2 regions of the Streptomyces sp. NPDC088124 genome follow, and region 1 is predicted to be linked to the other one. Evidence: riboswitches for the same ligand, from Rfam matches in the RefSeq annotation. Region 1 holds a riboswitch; the other holds the start of a gene.
What was found. Region 1 has a riboswitch for thiamine pyrophosphate ahead of AB0P17_RS24960 (thiamine ABC transporter substrate-binding protein). Riboswitches for the same ligand answer to the same signal wherever they lie in the genome.

Region 1 (7,245 bases):
GTGCTGGTCGAGCTGGACAAGGAAGACGCCGAGGTCGCCAAGGACATCGCGCAGCACATCGCCGCCTTCGCGCCGAAGTACCTCAACCGCGACGAGGTCCCGGCCGAGACGGTCGAGAAGGAGCGCCGCGTCGCCGAGGCCACCTCGCGCGAGGAGGGCAAGCCCGAGGCCGCCCTTCCGAAGATCATCGAGGGTCGCGTCAACGGCTTCTTCAAGGAGAACGTCGTTCTGGAGCAGGCTTTCGCGAAGGACAACAAGAAGTCCGTCCAGAAGATCCTGGACGAGGCCGGCGTCACCCTGAAGCGCTTCTCGCGCATCAAGGTCGGCGTCTGAGTCCGTACGCGATCAACCAAAGACCCCGATAGGGTCGGAGGCAGTCGCTCGCGTGTGCCTGACGGCATTACTTCGCAGGCGGCCGGGCGACCGCAGATCTGACGAGGAGGCCATTGCCGCACAGGGAACCGTAAGGACCCCGGCAATGGCCTTCTTCGTATGTGCACGAGGAGATCTCCATGGAACAGGTCGACAAGAGCGTCGAGAAGAGCGACGACGGCAGGAAGCGCCGCTTCATGCTGAAGCTGTCCGGTGAGGCGTTCGCCGGCGGAGGGGCGCTCGGAGTCGACCCCGACGTCGTCCACGCCATCGCCCGCGAGATCGCCGCCGTCGTCCGCGACGGCGCCCAGATCGCGGTCGTCCTGGGCGGCGGAAACTTCTTCCGAGGCGCCGAGCTCCAGCAGCGTGGCATGGACCGGGCCCGCTCCGACTACATGGGCATGCTCGGTACGGTCATGAACTGTCTGGCTCTCCAGGACTTCCTGGAGAAGGAAGGCATCGACTCCCGTGTCCAGACGGCCATCACCATGGGCCAGGTCGCGGAGCCGTACATCCCGCTGCGCGCCGTACGCCACCTGGAGAAGGGCCGCGTGGTCATCTTCGGCGCGGGTATGGGCATGCCGTACTTCTCCACCGACACCACAGCCGCCCAGCGAGCCCTGGAGATCGACGCCCAGGCGCTGCTGATGGGCAAGAACGGCGTGGACGGGGTGTACGACTCCGACCCCAAGACCAACCCCGACGCGGTCAAGTTCGACGCGCTCGAATACAGCGAGGTCATCGCCGGGGACCTGCGTGTCGCCGACATGACCGCGATCACGCTGTGCCAGGACAACCGGCTGCCGATCCTTGTCTTCGAATTGCTGAAGGAAGGCAATATCGCGCGCGCGGTCAAGGGTGAGAAGATCGGCACACTCGTGAGCGACCAGGGCACCCGGAGCTGATCCCGGGCTGCCCCGCACGGGGAGGATGGACAAAGCCCTGCCGGTCGGACACCGTGCAGGACAAGACGCGACGCAGGTTCCGCCGGCCGGCAAGCATGCCGGGCCCACTCAAGACACGCAGGAGCAAGTGGTGATCGAAGAGACCCTCCTCGAGGCCGAGGAGAAGATGGAGAAGGCCGTCCTGGTCGCCAAAGACGACTTCGCCGCGATCCGCACCGGGCGTGCGCATCCGGCGATGTTCAACAAGATCGTGGCGGACTACTACGGTGCGCTCACCCCGATCAACCAGCTCGCCTCGTTCGCCGTACCCGAGGCGCGGATGGCCGTGGTGACTCCGTTCGACAAGAGCGCGCTGCGCAATATCGAGCAGGCCATCCGGGACTCCGACCTCGGCGTCAACCCGAGCAACGACGGCAACATCATCCGGGTGGTGTTCCCCGAGCTGACCCAGGACCGCCGCAAGGAGTTCATCAAGGTCGCCAAGACCAAGGCGGAGGACTCGAGGATCTCGATCCGCGCCGTACGCCGCAAGGCCAAGGAGACGATCGACAAGCTGATCAAGGACGGCGAGGTCGGCGAGGACGAGGGACGCCGCGCCGAGAAGGAGCTCGACGACACCACCGCGAAGTACGTCGCGCAGGTGGACGAGCTGCTCAAGCACAAGGAAGCCGAGCTGCTCGAGGTCTGATGAACGACTCTTCCCGGGGGGCCTCGCCGACAGCCGGTTACTGGGGACCGACCGACCAGGGGGCTGCCCCGGCGGGTCCCGCATACGATGAGCATCCCGCACAGCAGACTCGGCCCATGCCCATCGTGCCCGACGAACCCGCGAACGGCGGGGACCAGAATGACGACCGGGGGGCTGCTCGGCCGGGCGGTCCCCTGTTCCGTGACGAGACTCCGCAGGAGCCCATGGCCGCCCCCCCGCCGTCCCCGCCGAAGAAGCGGGCAGGTCGTGATCTGCGCGCGGCCATAGGGGTCGGTGTCGGGCTCGGCGCGGTGGTCGCCGCGTCGCTCTTCATCGTCAAGGCCGTGTTCGTCGGTGTCATTGCGATCGCCGTGGTCGTGGGGTTGTGGGAGCTCACCTCACGGCTCGACGAGAAGAAGGACATCAAGGCACCGCTCGTGCCGCTGGCGGTGGGTGGCGCCGCGATGGTCGTCGCCGGATACGCGCGCGGCGCGGAGGGCGCCTGGGTCGCGATGGCCCTCACCGCGCTCGCCGTGCTGATCTGGCGGATGACGGAGCCGCCCGAGGGTTACCTCAAGGACGTCACCGCGGGGGTCTTCGCCGCGTTCTACGTACCGTTCCTGGCGACCTTCGTCGCGATGATGCTCACGGCGGGGGACGGATCGCAGCGCGTGCTGATGTTCCTCGTGCTGACCGTCGTCAGCGACACCGGCGCGTACGCCGTCGGCTGGCGCTTCGGTACGCACAAGCTCGCGCCGCGCATCAGCCCCGGCAAGACCTGGGAGGGGCTCGGCGGGGCCGTCACCTTCGCGATGGTGGCCGGCGCGCTCCTGATGGAGTTCCTGATCGACGGCGGCGCCTGGTGGCAGGGGCTGCTGATCGGCCTGGCCGTCGCGGCCAGTGCCACGCTCGGTGACCTCGGCGAGTCCATGATCAAGCGCGACCTCGGGATCAAGGACATGGGCACGCTGCTGCCGGGGCATGGCGGGATCATGGACCGGCTGGACTCGCTGCTGCCCACGGCGCCGGTGGTCTGGCTGCTCCTGGTGCTCTTCGTGGGGTCCTGACAGGCAGGAGCCCTTGCAGGCACTGGGGCTTCCAGGCAAGGCACACGGCTTGGCCGGTACGGCGCCTAGTAAGGCATACGGGCGCTTGGGCGGTACGGCGCTTGGCGCCCCGTACGGGGCGCCAAGCGCCGTACGGGGCGGGCGCTCGCGCGGTCGCGGAGGGCGCAACAGAGGAGGGGGTGCGTCGCCTACGGGGCGGCGGACCCCCTTTCCCATGCCACCGCCTTTCTTATGCCACCCAATACGGGGAACGGGCCACGGGGCGCTGTCTGCGACACTGGACGGACCATGCCTGCACCCGGAGAACTCACTTTCGTCGCGCCCCGCGGAGCCAAGAAGCCCCCGCGGCATCTCGCCGACCTCACTCCCGCCGAGCGCCGCGAGGCCGTCGCCGCCATCGGGGAGAAGGCGTTCCGCGCCAAGCAACTGTCACAGCACTACTTCGCGCGGTACGCGCACGACCCCGAGCAGTGGACCGACATCCCGGCCGCCGCGCGGCAGAAACTCGCGACGGAACTGCTGCCCGACCTGATGTCGGTGGTGCGGCACATCTCGTGCGACGACGACACGACCCGTAAGACGCTCTGGCGGCTGCACGACGGCACCCTCGTGGAGTCCGTGCTGATGCGCTATCCCGACCGGGTCACCATGTGCATCTCGTCGCAGGCGGGCTGCGGGATGAACTGTCCCTTCTGCGCGACCGGCCAGGCCGGTCTGGACCGGAACCTGTCCACCGCGGAGATCGTCCACCAGATCGTCGACGGGATGCGTGCCCTGCGCGACGGTGAGGTCGCGGGCGGTCCCGCGAGACTTTCCAACATCGTCTTCATGGGCATGGGAGAGCCGCTCGCCAACTACAAGCGAGTCGTCGGCGCGATCCGCCGGCTCACCGATCCCGAGCCGGACGGTCTGGGTATCTCGCAGCGAGGGATCACCGTCTCCACGGTCGGGCTGGTGCCCGCGATGCTGCGCTTCGCCGACGAGGGCTTCAAGTGCCGGCTCGCGGTCTCCCTGCACGCTCCCGACGATGAACTGCGCGACACCCTCGTGCCGGTCAACACGCGCTGGAAGGTGCGGGAGGTGCTGGACGCCGCGTGGGAGTACGCGGAGAAGTCCGGCCGCCGAATCTCCATCGAGTACGCCCTGATCCGCGACATCAACGACCAGGCGTGGCGGGGTGACCGGCTCGGCAGGCTCCTCAAGGGCAAGAGGGTGCACGTCAACCTGATCCCGCTCAACCCCACTCCCGGCTCGAAGTGGACGGCGTCGCGCCCGGAGGACGAGAAGAAGTTCGTCGAGGCGATCGCGGCGCACGGCGTACCGGTGACCGTACGTGACACACGGGGCCAGGAGATCGACGGTGCGTGTGGACAGTTGGCTGCCACGGAGCGCTAGCGCGGCCTGGGGGTAACCTTGGGCCGAAACATATTGCATATTTTCCGACAGGGGAGCGCCACAGCGCTGAGAGTGCGGCACATGTCCGTGAGAACGGGCAGCGGTCGCAGACCCTCTGAACCTTGCCCAGGTCATTCTGGGTAGGAAGTTCGGACATCACTCAAGCTGTTGCGCCCTGCCCGGGGGCCGGTCCGTGCCAACGGCCCGCCCCGGGCGGGGCCGCGTCTTCTCCTGGACATCCCAGGAGGAAAACCAGTGGGCACCATGCGTACCCGTACCGGCGTCAGAAGCGCGGCGTCCGCCGCGATCGCCGCGGCGATCGGCGTCGCCACCCTTGCCGCGTGCGGCGGCTCCGACGGCTCCGCGTCGTCCGGTGACGAGGGGAGCGGCGGTACGAAGTCCAAGACCGTCACCCTTGTCAGCCACGACTCGTTCAACGCCTCCCCCGCGGTGCTGAAAGAGTTCACCAAGGAGACCGGCTACACCGTCAAGGTCCTGAAGAGCGGTGACGCCGGCGAAGCGCTCAACAAGGAGATCCTCACCAAGGGATCGCCCCAGGGCGACGTTTTCTTCGGGGTCGACAACACTCTGCTCTCCCGCGCACTCGACAATGGCCTGTTCACGCCGTACGAGGCGAAGGGCCTGGATCGCGTCGACGCGAGCGCGCGGCTCGACAAGGAGAAGCACCGGGTGACACCGGTCGACACCGGTGATATCTGCGTCAACTATGACAAAAAGTACTTCGCGGACAAGAGGCTCGCGCCGCCGCAGTCTTTCGACGACCTGATCAAGCCCCAGTACAAGAACCTCCTCGTCACCGAGAACGCCGCGACGTCCTCGCCCGGTCTCGGCTTCCTCCTGGGCACCGTCGCGCGCTACGGGGACGATGGCTGGCAGGACTACTGGAAGAAGCTCAAGGCCAACGGAGTCCAGGTCGTCGACGGCTGGGAGCAGGCGTACAACGAGAGCTTCTCCGGCTCCGCGGGCGGCGAGAAGGCCAAGGGGGACCGGCCTTTGGTCGTCTCGTACGCCTCCAGCCCGCCCGTCGAGGTGCTGTACGCGAAGCCGCAGCCCCAGCAGGCTCCGACGGGGGTCTCCACCGGGACCTGCTTCCGGCAGACCGAGTTCGCCGGGCTGCTCGACGGCGCGAAGAACGAGGCCGGTGGCAAGGCGCTGCTGGACTTCCTGATCAGTGAGAAGTTCCAGGCGGACATGCCGCTGAACATGTTTGTCAATCCGGTGGTCAAGGGCGTCGCGCTGCCCGATCTCTTCACGAAATTCGGCGCGACGGTCGACCGGCCCGAGACCGTGGCGCCCGACCGGATCGCCGCCAACCGTGAGCAGTGGATCCAGTCGTGGTCCTCACTCGTAGTGAAGTAACCGCCGAGGACGAGGGCCGGGCCGTGGAGGAAGGCCGGACCCGGCGGGGCGTCCCGCGACGACGGGGGGGCGAACAGGGCGACGTACGGAGCGGCCTGTGGGGCAGCCTGTTGACCCCTTCGCGGTGCCGGGAGCGGTGGGGGCTGCGGCGTGGGCACGGGGGCGCCGTACACCTCGCACTCATGGCCGGGCCTTTCGCCTTCTTCGGCGTGTTCTTCGCCTACCCCGTGGTCGCGATTGTCGGGCGCGGCCTCACGACGGGCAGCGCGTGGCAGCTCGGCCGCGTCGGCGCCGTACTGAGCCGCCCCGACATCCTCGGCGTCCTGTGGTTCACCACCTGGCAGGCGCTCGCCTCCACCGTGCTCACCCTGCTGATCGCCCTGCCGGGTGCCTATGTCTTCGCGCGCTTCGCTTTCCCGGGCAAGCAGCTTCTGCGCGCCGTGGTCACCGTGCCGTTCGTGCTGCCCACTGTCGTCGTCGGCACCGCCTTTCTGGCGCTGCTCGGACGCGGTGGACTCCTCGACGAACTGTGGGGCGTACGGCTCGACACCACTGTGTGGGCGATCCTGCTCGCTCATGTCTTCTTCAACTACGCGGTGGTCGTACGCACCGTGGGCGGCCTGTGGTCGCAACTCGACCCCCGCCAGGAGGAGGCTGCGCGCGTACTGGGCGCCGGGCGTCTCGCGGCGTGGTGGCGCGTGACGCTGCCCGCGCTCGCTCCCGCCGTCGCGGCCGCCGCGCTGATGGTCTTCCTTTTCACGTTCACCTCTTTCGGCGTCGTGCAGATTCTCGGTGGCCCCGGCTTTGCCACCCTTGAGGTCGAGATCTACCGGCAGACCGCGCAACTCCTCGACCTGCCCACCGCCGCCGTGCTGACGCTGGTGCAGTTCGCGGCGGTCGGCGCGATCCTCGCCGTACACGCCGGGACCGTACGGAGGCGGGAGACCGCCCTCAGGCTCGTCGACCCCGAGCAGACCGCGCGCCGACCGCGCGGTACCGGGCAGTGGGCGCTGCTGGGCGGCGTACTCGTGACCGTCGCGCTGCTGATCCTGCTGCCGCTGGGGGTGCTCGTCGAGCGCTCCCTCGACGGCCCCGGCGGCTACGGCTTTGCCTACTACTGGGCGCTCGCCTCGGTGGACGCGAGCGGCGGCAGCTTCCTCGTGCCGCCGCTGGAGGCCATCTGGAACTCGCTGCGGTACGCGCTGGTCGCCACGGCCATCGCGGTGGTGATCGGCGGTCTGGCCGCAGCGGCGCTGACACGCCGCGCCGGACGCCTCGTACGGGGCTTCGACGCGCTGCTGATGCTGCCGCTCGGCGTCTCCGCCGTGACCGTCGGCTTCGGCTTCCTGATCACGCTCGACAAGCCGCCGCTGGATCTGCGGGCCTCCTGGATCCTCGTGCCGCTCGCCCAGGCGCTGGTGGGCGTTCCCTTCGTCGT
Region 2 (7,245 bases), on a different contig from region 1:
AGAGGACCTGCGCGGGGGTGTCCCCGGTGTGCGGCTTGGCACCGGTCAGCATCTCGTGCAGGACGACCCCGCAGGCGTACACGTCGACGCGGGTGTCGGACGTGCCGTACTCGATCTGCTCCGGCGCGAGGTACGAGACCGTGCCGAGGACGGTCCCGGTGGTGTTGGTCACCTCCCCGACGCCCCTGACCAGCCCGAAGTCGGCGACCTTGACCCGGCCGTCGTCCCCTATCAGCACGTTCTCCGGCTTCATGTCCCGGTGGACGAACCCGGCCCGGTGCGCGGCGCCGAGCGCGGCGAGCACCGGCTCCAGGATGTCCAGCGCGGCCCGCGGACGCAGCGCGCCACGCTCCCGCACGACATCGCGCAGGGTGCACCCGGCGACGTACTCCATCGCCAGGTAGACGTACGCGCCCTCCGCGCCCTGGTCGAAGACCGCGACCACATTGGGGTGCGCCAGCCGCGCCACCGACTTGGCCTCACGGATGAACCGCTCCACGAAGGAGGCGTCCGCCGCGAGCGCCGGATGCATCACCTTGAGCGCCAGGATCCGGTCGAGCCGGGTGTCCACGGCCCGGTAGACCGTGGCCATGCCGCCGACCGCGATCCGCGCCTCGACGCGGTAACGGCCGTCGAGCACCTGCCCGACGATGGGGTCCTGAAGGGTCGTATCCACGCCGGTGAGTCTACGAGTCACCGCCGACACCGCCGAAGCCCCGGTCGGACCGGGCACACGACTGAAGCCGACCTGTGACAGGCCTCCCGGAGCGTCGTTACGCACCGGACGCGCCGGGCCCCGTACCCGCCCGGCGCGCCCGGCGGGTCAGAAGCAGGGCCGCTCCGGGTCGAGCGCCGCCACCCCGTCCACCGGCGAGGACGCCTCCGCGAAGTGGCGGCGCGGGATCCGGCCCGCCCGCCGCGCCAGCCGGCCCGCCGCCACCGCGTGCCGCATCGCCTCGGCCATCAGCACCGGCTCCTGGGCGCGGGTGACCGCGGACGCCAGCATCACCGCGGCGCACCCCAGCTCCATCGCGAGCGCGGCGTCCGACGCGGTGCCCGCGCCCGCGTCCAGGATCACCGGGACACCGGCGCGCTCCACGATGAGCTGGAAGTTGTGCGGGTTGCGGATGCCGAGCCCGGAGCCGATGGGCGAGCCGAGCGGCATGATCGCGGCGCACCCCACGTCCTCCAGCTTCGCCGCCAGGACCGGGTCGTCGTTGGTGTACGGCAGGACCGTGAACCCGTCGTCCACCAGGGTCTCCGCGGCGTCCAGCAGCTCCACCGGGTCGGGCAGCAGGGTGCGTTCGTCCGCGACGACCTCCAGCTTGATCCACTCCGTGCCGAGCGCCTCCCGGGCGAGCCGGGCGGTCAGGACGGCCTCGCCGGCGGTGAAGCAGCCCGCCGTGTTGGGCAGCGGGCGGATGGAGAGCCGGTCCAGCACGGAGAGCACGGAGCCCTGCACGGTGGGGTCCAGCCGGCGCATCGCGACCGTGGTGAGTTCGGTGCCGGAGGCGATCAGCGAGCGTTCGAGGACGTCGAGGCTGGGCGCCCCGCCCGTCCCCATGATCAGCCGGGAGGAGAACGTGGTGGAGCCGATGGTGAGCAGATCGTCGGCCATGTCCGTCAGCCTCCCTGGACGGCGGTGAGCACTTCGACCCGGTCGCCGTCGCTGAGCGCGGTGCCGGACCAGCGGGTACGGGGGACCACCGTCTCGTTGACGGCGGCGGCCACCCCGGAGGGCGCCGGGGTGAGAGTCGCGACGACGGCGTCGAGGGTGGTCGCGGCGGCGAACTCGCGCCGCTCGCCGTTGACGGAGACATGCATCACGGAAGTGTTCATACGGGCTGCTCCAAAGGGGCGGACACGGAAGCGCCGGCGGAGAAGCGCAGCGGGGTGAAGGGCGCCGCCTCGGGCGGGAGCTCATCCGTCGTCAGGACGGTGGCCATGACATCGCCGGTGACCGGCGTCAGCAGGACCCCGTTGCGGTAGTGGCCGGTGGCCAGCGACAGACCCGGCAGCACGGTCGGCCCGAGCAGCGGCGCGTTGTCCGGCGAGCCGGGGCGCAGCCCGGCGCGGGTCTCGGTGAGCGGCAGCTCGGTGATGCCGGGCACCAGTTCGTGCGCGTCGCGCAGCAGCTCGTACACGCCGCCCGCCGTGACCGTCGTGTCCCAGCCCAGTTCCTCACTGGTCGCGCCGACGACCAGCTCGCCGTTCTCGCGCGGCACCAGATAGACCTGGCCGCCCCGCACCACGGCCCGTACCGTCCGGGACAGGAAGGGCTCGTGGCGGCGCGGCATCGTCAGGCGCAGGACCTGCCCCTTGACGGGCCGTACGGGCGGCACCGCCTCCGGGGGCACGCCCGCCAGCCTGCCGCTGAGGCTGCCGCCCGCCAGCACCACCCGGTCCGCGGCGAGCGCGCCGCCGTCGGCGAGGACGGCGCCCGCGGCCCGGTCCCGTACCACGGTGAGCCCCCGGGCCCAGGCGTGGTGGAGGACCACCCCGGCCCGCTCGCAGGCCGTGAGGAGCGCCGCCGCGAGCCGCCGCGGGTCGATCTGGTGGTCGCCGTCGACCCGCAGGCCCCCGCGTACCCCCGGCGCGAGCATCGGTTCCAGGCGCCGGCACTCGCGCCCCGTCAGCCACTCGGAGGCCAGCCCCGATCGCCGCTGCAGCGCGTGCAGTTCGCGGAGCTGCGCGCGGTCGTCGGAGTCCAGGGCCACCGCGAGCGTGCCGCACGCCCGGTACCCGGTGTCCCGGCCGCTCGCCTCCTCCAGCTCCGCGACGAACGCCGGATACCGCCCGGCGGAGGCGAGATTGAGCCCGAGCAGGGTCTGCTCGCCGTGGTGCAGCTCGGTGACGGCGGCGAGCATGCCCGCCGCGACCCCCGCCGCGCCGCCGCCCGGGTCCGGGTCGGCGACGGCGGTACGCAGCCCGCGCCGGGCCGCGCGCCAGGCCGTGACCAGACCGATGATCCCGCCGCCGACGACCAGGACGTCGTACCCCGTGGGGGATGTCGGTGCCCGGGACGATGACCGTGTGGATGCGTGCATGGGCGTCCAGCCCCTCCCTTCGCCGGCATGACCCGGATCAGGTTCGTACGGTCGGAGGCCGCTCCAGCCTCCCTCTCAGCCCGGTGCGTCCGGACTCCCGCGAGGTAGTGTCGACCGCCAGACTAACGCGCCGTCCACCAGGTCGTAAGGGAGCATCACCATGGCCCGCTCGTTGGACGGACTCGTCCTCTCACCCGTCGCCGACCAGGCCCCGGGCCAGGTCGGGACCCGTACCCGCTTCGCGTACCACGAGGAGGACGGCCACATCTGGGCCTCCTACGAAGGCGGCGACGTGCTCCGCGGCCACCTCGTGGGAACGCGTACCGGGGACCGTCTCGACTTCCGTTACGTCCAGTTGAGGCACGGCGGTGAGACCTCCTCGGGGCACTGCGTCTCCACCGTCGTCGAACTCCCCGACGGCCGGGTCCGGCTGGAGGAGAGCTGGGAGTGGGAGTCCCGGGAAGGCAGCGGGACGAGCGTCGTGGAGGAACTGCCCGCCGGCGCTCCGGTCTCTGTCTGACACCGCTGCGGCGCCCGTCGGCAGGTGACGCTGCCCGTCGGCACGCGACGCCGCCCCGCCGTTCCGGCGACCTCTAAGGTGACCGGGTGAGCGAACAGCGGCAGGCACACGGACGTGACGGGCACGAGGGGTGGGACCCGGGCGACGGGCGGCCGGATGAGCCCGGGGTGGTCGTCGTCGGCGCGGGCATGGCGGGGGTGCGGACCGCCGTCGCCCTGCGCGAGAAGGGGTACGGCGGCCGGATCACCCTGATCGGCGCGGAACCCCACCCGCCCTACGACCGGCCCCCGCTCTCCAAGGCGATCCTGCTCGGCACGGCCGAAGGATCCGCCTTCGACATCGACTTCGAGGCCCTCTCCGTCGACCTCAGGCTCGGTCTGGAAGCCACCGGGCTGCGCCCGTCCGACCGGGAGCTGGACACCACCGCCGGGCCCGTCCCGTACGACGTGCTGGTCATCGCCACCGGCGCCGAACCCGCCGTACTGCCCGGCACGGAGGGCGTGCCCGGGGTCCACCCGCTGCGCACGCTCGACGACGCCGTGCGGCTGCGCCCCGTACTGGAGCGGCGGCGGGAGGTCGTCGTCGTGGGCGCGGGCTGGATCGGCGCGGAGTTCACCACCGCCGCCCGCGAGGCCGGATGCGTGGTGACCGTCGTGGAGGCCGCCGACCGGCCCCTCGCGGGCGTCCTGCCCGCAGAGGTCGCCGCCCCTATGACCGACTGGTACGCGGAGAGCGGCGCCGAACTGCTGACGGGCACCGGTGTCGCCGCCGTCGAGCCGGGCACGGTGATCCTCGCGGACGGCCGCCGGCTCGCCGCCGACGCGGTGGTCGTGGGCATCGGCGCACGGCCCGCGACGGCCTGGCTCGCGGGCTCCGGCATCGCGCTCGGCGCGGACGGCTCGATCACCGCGGACGAACGGCTGCGCACCTCGCTGCCAGACGTGTACGCGGTCGGTGACTGCGCCTCCTTCCCGTCCGCGCGCTACGGCGAACGGCTCCTGGTCCACCACTGGGACAACGCGCTCCAGGGACCGCTCACGGTCGCCGCGCAGGCCGTCGGGGAGACCGATCCGGTCTACGATCCGGTGCCGTACTTCTGGTCGGAGCAGTTCGGCAGGTTCGTCCAGTACGCGGGCCACCACGGGGCGGCCGACACCCTGGTACGGCGCGGCGACCCCGCGGGGGCTTCCTGGTCGGCGGTCTGGCTGCGCGACGGCGTCCTGGTGGCCCTGCTGGCCGTGGGGCGCCCCCGCGACTTGGCCCAGGGCCGCAAGCTGATCGAGGCGGGCGCGCGCCTCGACCGGGAGCTGACGGCCGACCCGGCGGTACCGCTGCGCAAGGCGGTCCGCTGAGAGCCTCTCGGGTGACCGCACGGTCAGAGGTCACCCGACGGGCTCTGAGCCGTCCGGCGGCGGTCCAGGTCCGTTGTGCCCTGGTTTCCACCCCGTCCGGAGTGGCTCGGGGTGCCCGGTGTCAGTCCGGGATGGCACGCTTGTCCTGTGACCGAGATTGACGCAAAGATCGATGCTCTCGTCCCCGCCTGGCTTCACCTGCCCGATATCGCCGAAATGCTCGGTGTCGAGGTGACGCGCGTGCGGCAGTTGGTGAAGGAAGGCCAGCTCATCGCCGTGCGCCGGGGCGAGAACAGGACGCTCCAGGTTCCCGCCGCCTTCATCGACGGCACCAAGGTCGTCAAGGGGCTCGCCGGCACCCTGACGCTCCTGAGGGACGACCACTTCACCGACGAAGAGATGCTTGAGTGGCTCTTCACCCCCGACCCCAGCCTGCCCGGCACCCCCGCGCAGGCGCTCAGCGAGAATCGCGGTACGGAGGTGAAGCGCCGGGCTCAGGCGCTCGCCGTCTGACGGCCTCATCATCCGGGGACGGGCGGCGCCCGCCGCCGCCCGTCCAGGAAGTCACGTAGCTCCACACACAGCTCCGCGAGCGGTTCCGGACGCCGTTCCGGACGCAGATGCCGACGCGGATTCCAACGGGGGGACCTTTCCATGCCCACGCCTCACGAGGCACTGTCCGACGCCCGGCTCTACCTGTGCGTGGACGCCCGCAAGCGGCAGGGGGACCTCCCCGAGTTCCTCGACGCCGTGCTGGCGTCCGGCGTGGACATCGTCCAGCTCCGCGACAAGGGCATGGAGGCGGCCGAGGAACTGGACCACCTCCGGGTCTTCGCGGACGCCTGCCGCCGCCACGGCAGACTGCTCGCCGTGAACGACCGCGCCGACGTCGCGCACGCCATCGGCTCCGACGTGCTCCACCTCGGCCAGGGCGACCTGCCCGTCCCGGCGGCGCGGGCGATCCTCGGCCCCGCCCCGCTGATCGGCCGCTCCACCCACGCGCGCACCGAGGTGGACGCGGCGCTCGCCGAGCCAGGCGTGGACTACTTCTGCACGGGCCCCTGCTGGCCCACCCCCACCAAGCCGGGCCGGCACGCCCCGGGCCTCGACCTGGTGCGGTACGCGGCGGCGAGCGGCACGGACCGCCCGTGGTTCGCGATCGGCGGGATCGACGCCGGCAATCTGGACCAGGTGCTGGACGCCGGGGCCCGCCGCGTCGTCGTCGTACGGGCGATCACGGAGGCCGACGACCCGGCGGCGGCGACGACGGCCCTGGCCGGACGGATACGGGCGCGCGCCGCCTGACCGGCCGGCGGAACAGGGTTCCGGCCGCGCCGCCCGACCGGCGGCGGGGCCGTGTTCCGGCGCCTCCCGGCCGGTGGCGGCGCCGTGTCCCGGGTTTCCGGCTCATGTCCGAGGGGTGGACACTTGCCGGTCAATACCGCTGAAAGCCTCCCGCGCGGTTGGGTCGTCGCCGCGCCCTGGATAACCTGCACATATGGCCCTCGGTACAGCTTCGACCAGATCGGATCACGCGCGTACGGTGCGTGATCTGCTCGCGACCGGTAAAACCTCGTACTCCTTCGAGTTCTGGGCGCCCAAGACCGAGAAGGGCGAGCGCAACCTCTGGAACGCGCTGCGCAGGGTCGAGGCGGTCGCCCCGAGCTTCGTCTCCGTGACCTACGGGGCCGGCGGCTCCACCCGGGACGGCACGGTCAGGGCCACGGAACGGATCGCCGCCGACACCACCCTCACCCCCGTCGCGCACCTCACGGCCGTCGGCCAGTCCGTCGCCGAGCTGCGCAACATGATCGGGCAGTACGCCGACGCCGGGATACGCAACATCCTCGCCGTACGGGGCGACCCGCCCGGCGACCCGATGGGGGAGTGGATCGAGCACCCCGAGGGCGTGCGGTACGCGGCCGACCTGGTCAGGCTCATCAAGGAGTCCGGGGACTTCTGCGTGGGCGTGGCCGCCTTCCCCGAGATGCATCCGCGCTCGGCCGACTGGGACACCGACATCCGGCACTTCGTCGCCAAGTGCCGGGCGGGCGCCGACTACGCGATCACTCAGATGTTCTTTGAGCCCGAAGGCTATCTGCGGCTGCGTGACCGGGTCGACGCCGCGGGTTGCGCGACCCCGATCATTCCGGAGATCATGCCGGTCACCAGTGTGAAGATGCTGGAGCGATTGCCCCAGCTCTCCACCGCGGTCTTCCCGGCGGAGCTGAAAGAGCGGATCCTCTCGGTGAAGGACGATCCGGCCGCTGTACGCTCGATCGGCATCGAGTTCGCGACGGAGTTCTGCGCCGGACTGCTGTCCGAG

Region 2: linked by a shared signal. The riboswitch ahead of thiO (glycine oxidase ThiO) and the one ahead of AB0P17_RS24960 (thiamine ABC transporter substrate-binding protein) in region 1 are both predicted to bind thiamine pyrophosphate.

What each region holds. Positions count from the first base shown of each region.
Region 1 is NZ_JBFBJB010000031.1:40,279-47,523, forward strand. Features, by position in the region: gene tsf (translation elongation factor Ts) at 1-333, shown strand, start outside; gene pyrH (UMP kinase) at 513-1,277, shown strand; gene frr (ribosome recycling factor) at 1,408-1,965, shown strand; gene AB0P17_RS24950 (phosphatidate cytidylyltransferase) at 1,965-3,032, shown strand; gene rlmN (23S rRNA (adenine(2503)-C(2))-methyltransferase RlmN) at 3,321-4,427, shown strand; TPP riboswitch at 4,467-4,592, shown strand; gene AB0P17_RS24960 (thiamine ABC transporter substrate-binding protein) at 4,692-5,807, shown strand; gene AB0P17_RS24965 (iron ABC transporter permease) at 5,990-7,245, shown strand, end outside.
Region 2 is NZ_JBFBJB010000002.1:99,325-106,569, reverse strand. Features, by position in the region: gene pknB (Stk1 family PASTA domain-containing Ser/Thr kinase) at 1-676, opposite strand, end outside; gene AB0P17_RS01815 (thiazole synthase) at 824-1,618, opposite strand; gene thiS (sulfur carrier protein ThiS) at 1,624-1,824, opposite strand; gene thiO (glycine oxidase ThiO) at 1,836-3,047, opposite strand; TPP riboswitch at 3,045-3,158, opposite strand; gene AB0P17_RS01800 (hypothetical protein) at 3,208-3,567, shown strand; gene AB0P17_RS01795 (FAD-dependent oxidoreductase) at 3,735-4,919, shown strand; gene AB0P17_RS01790 (Rv2175c family DNA-binding protein) at 5,067-5,432, shown strand; gene thiE (thiamine phosphate synthase) at 5,574-6,224, shown strand; gene metF (methylenetetrahydrofolate reductase [NAD(P)H]) at 6,418-7,245, shown strand, end outside.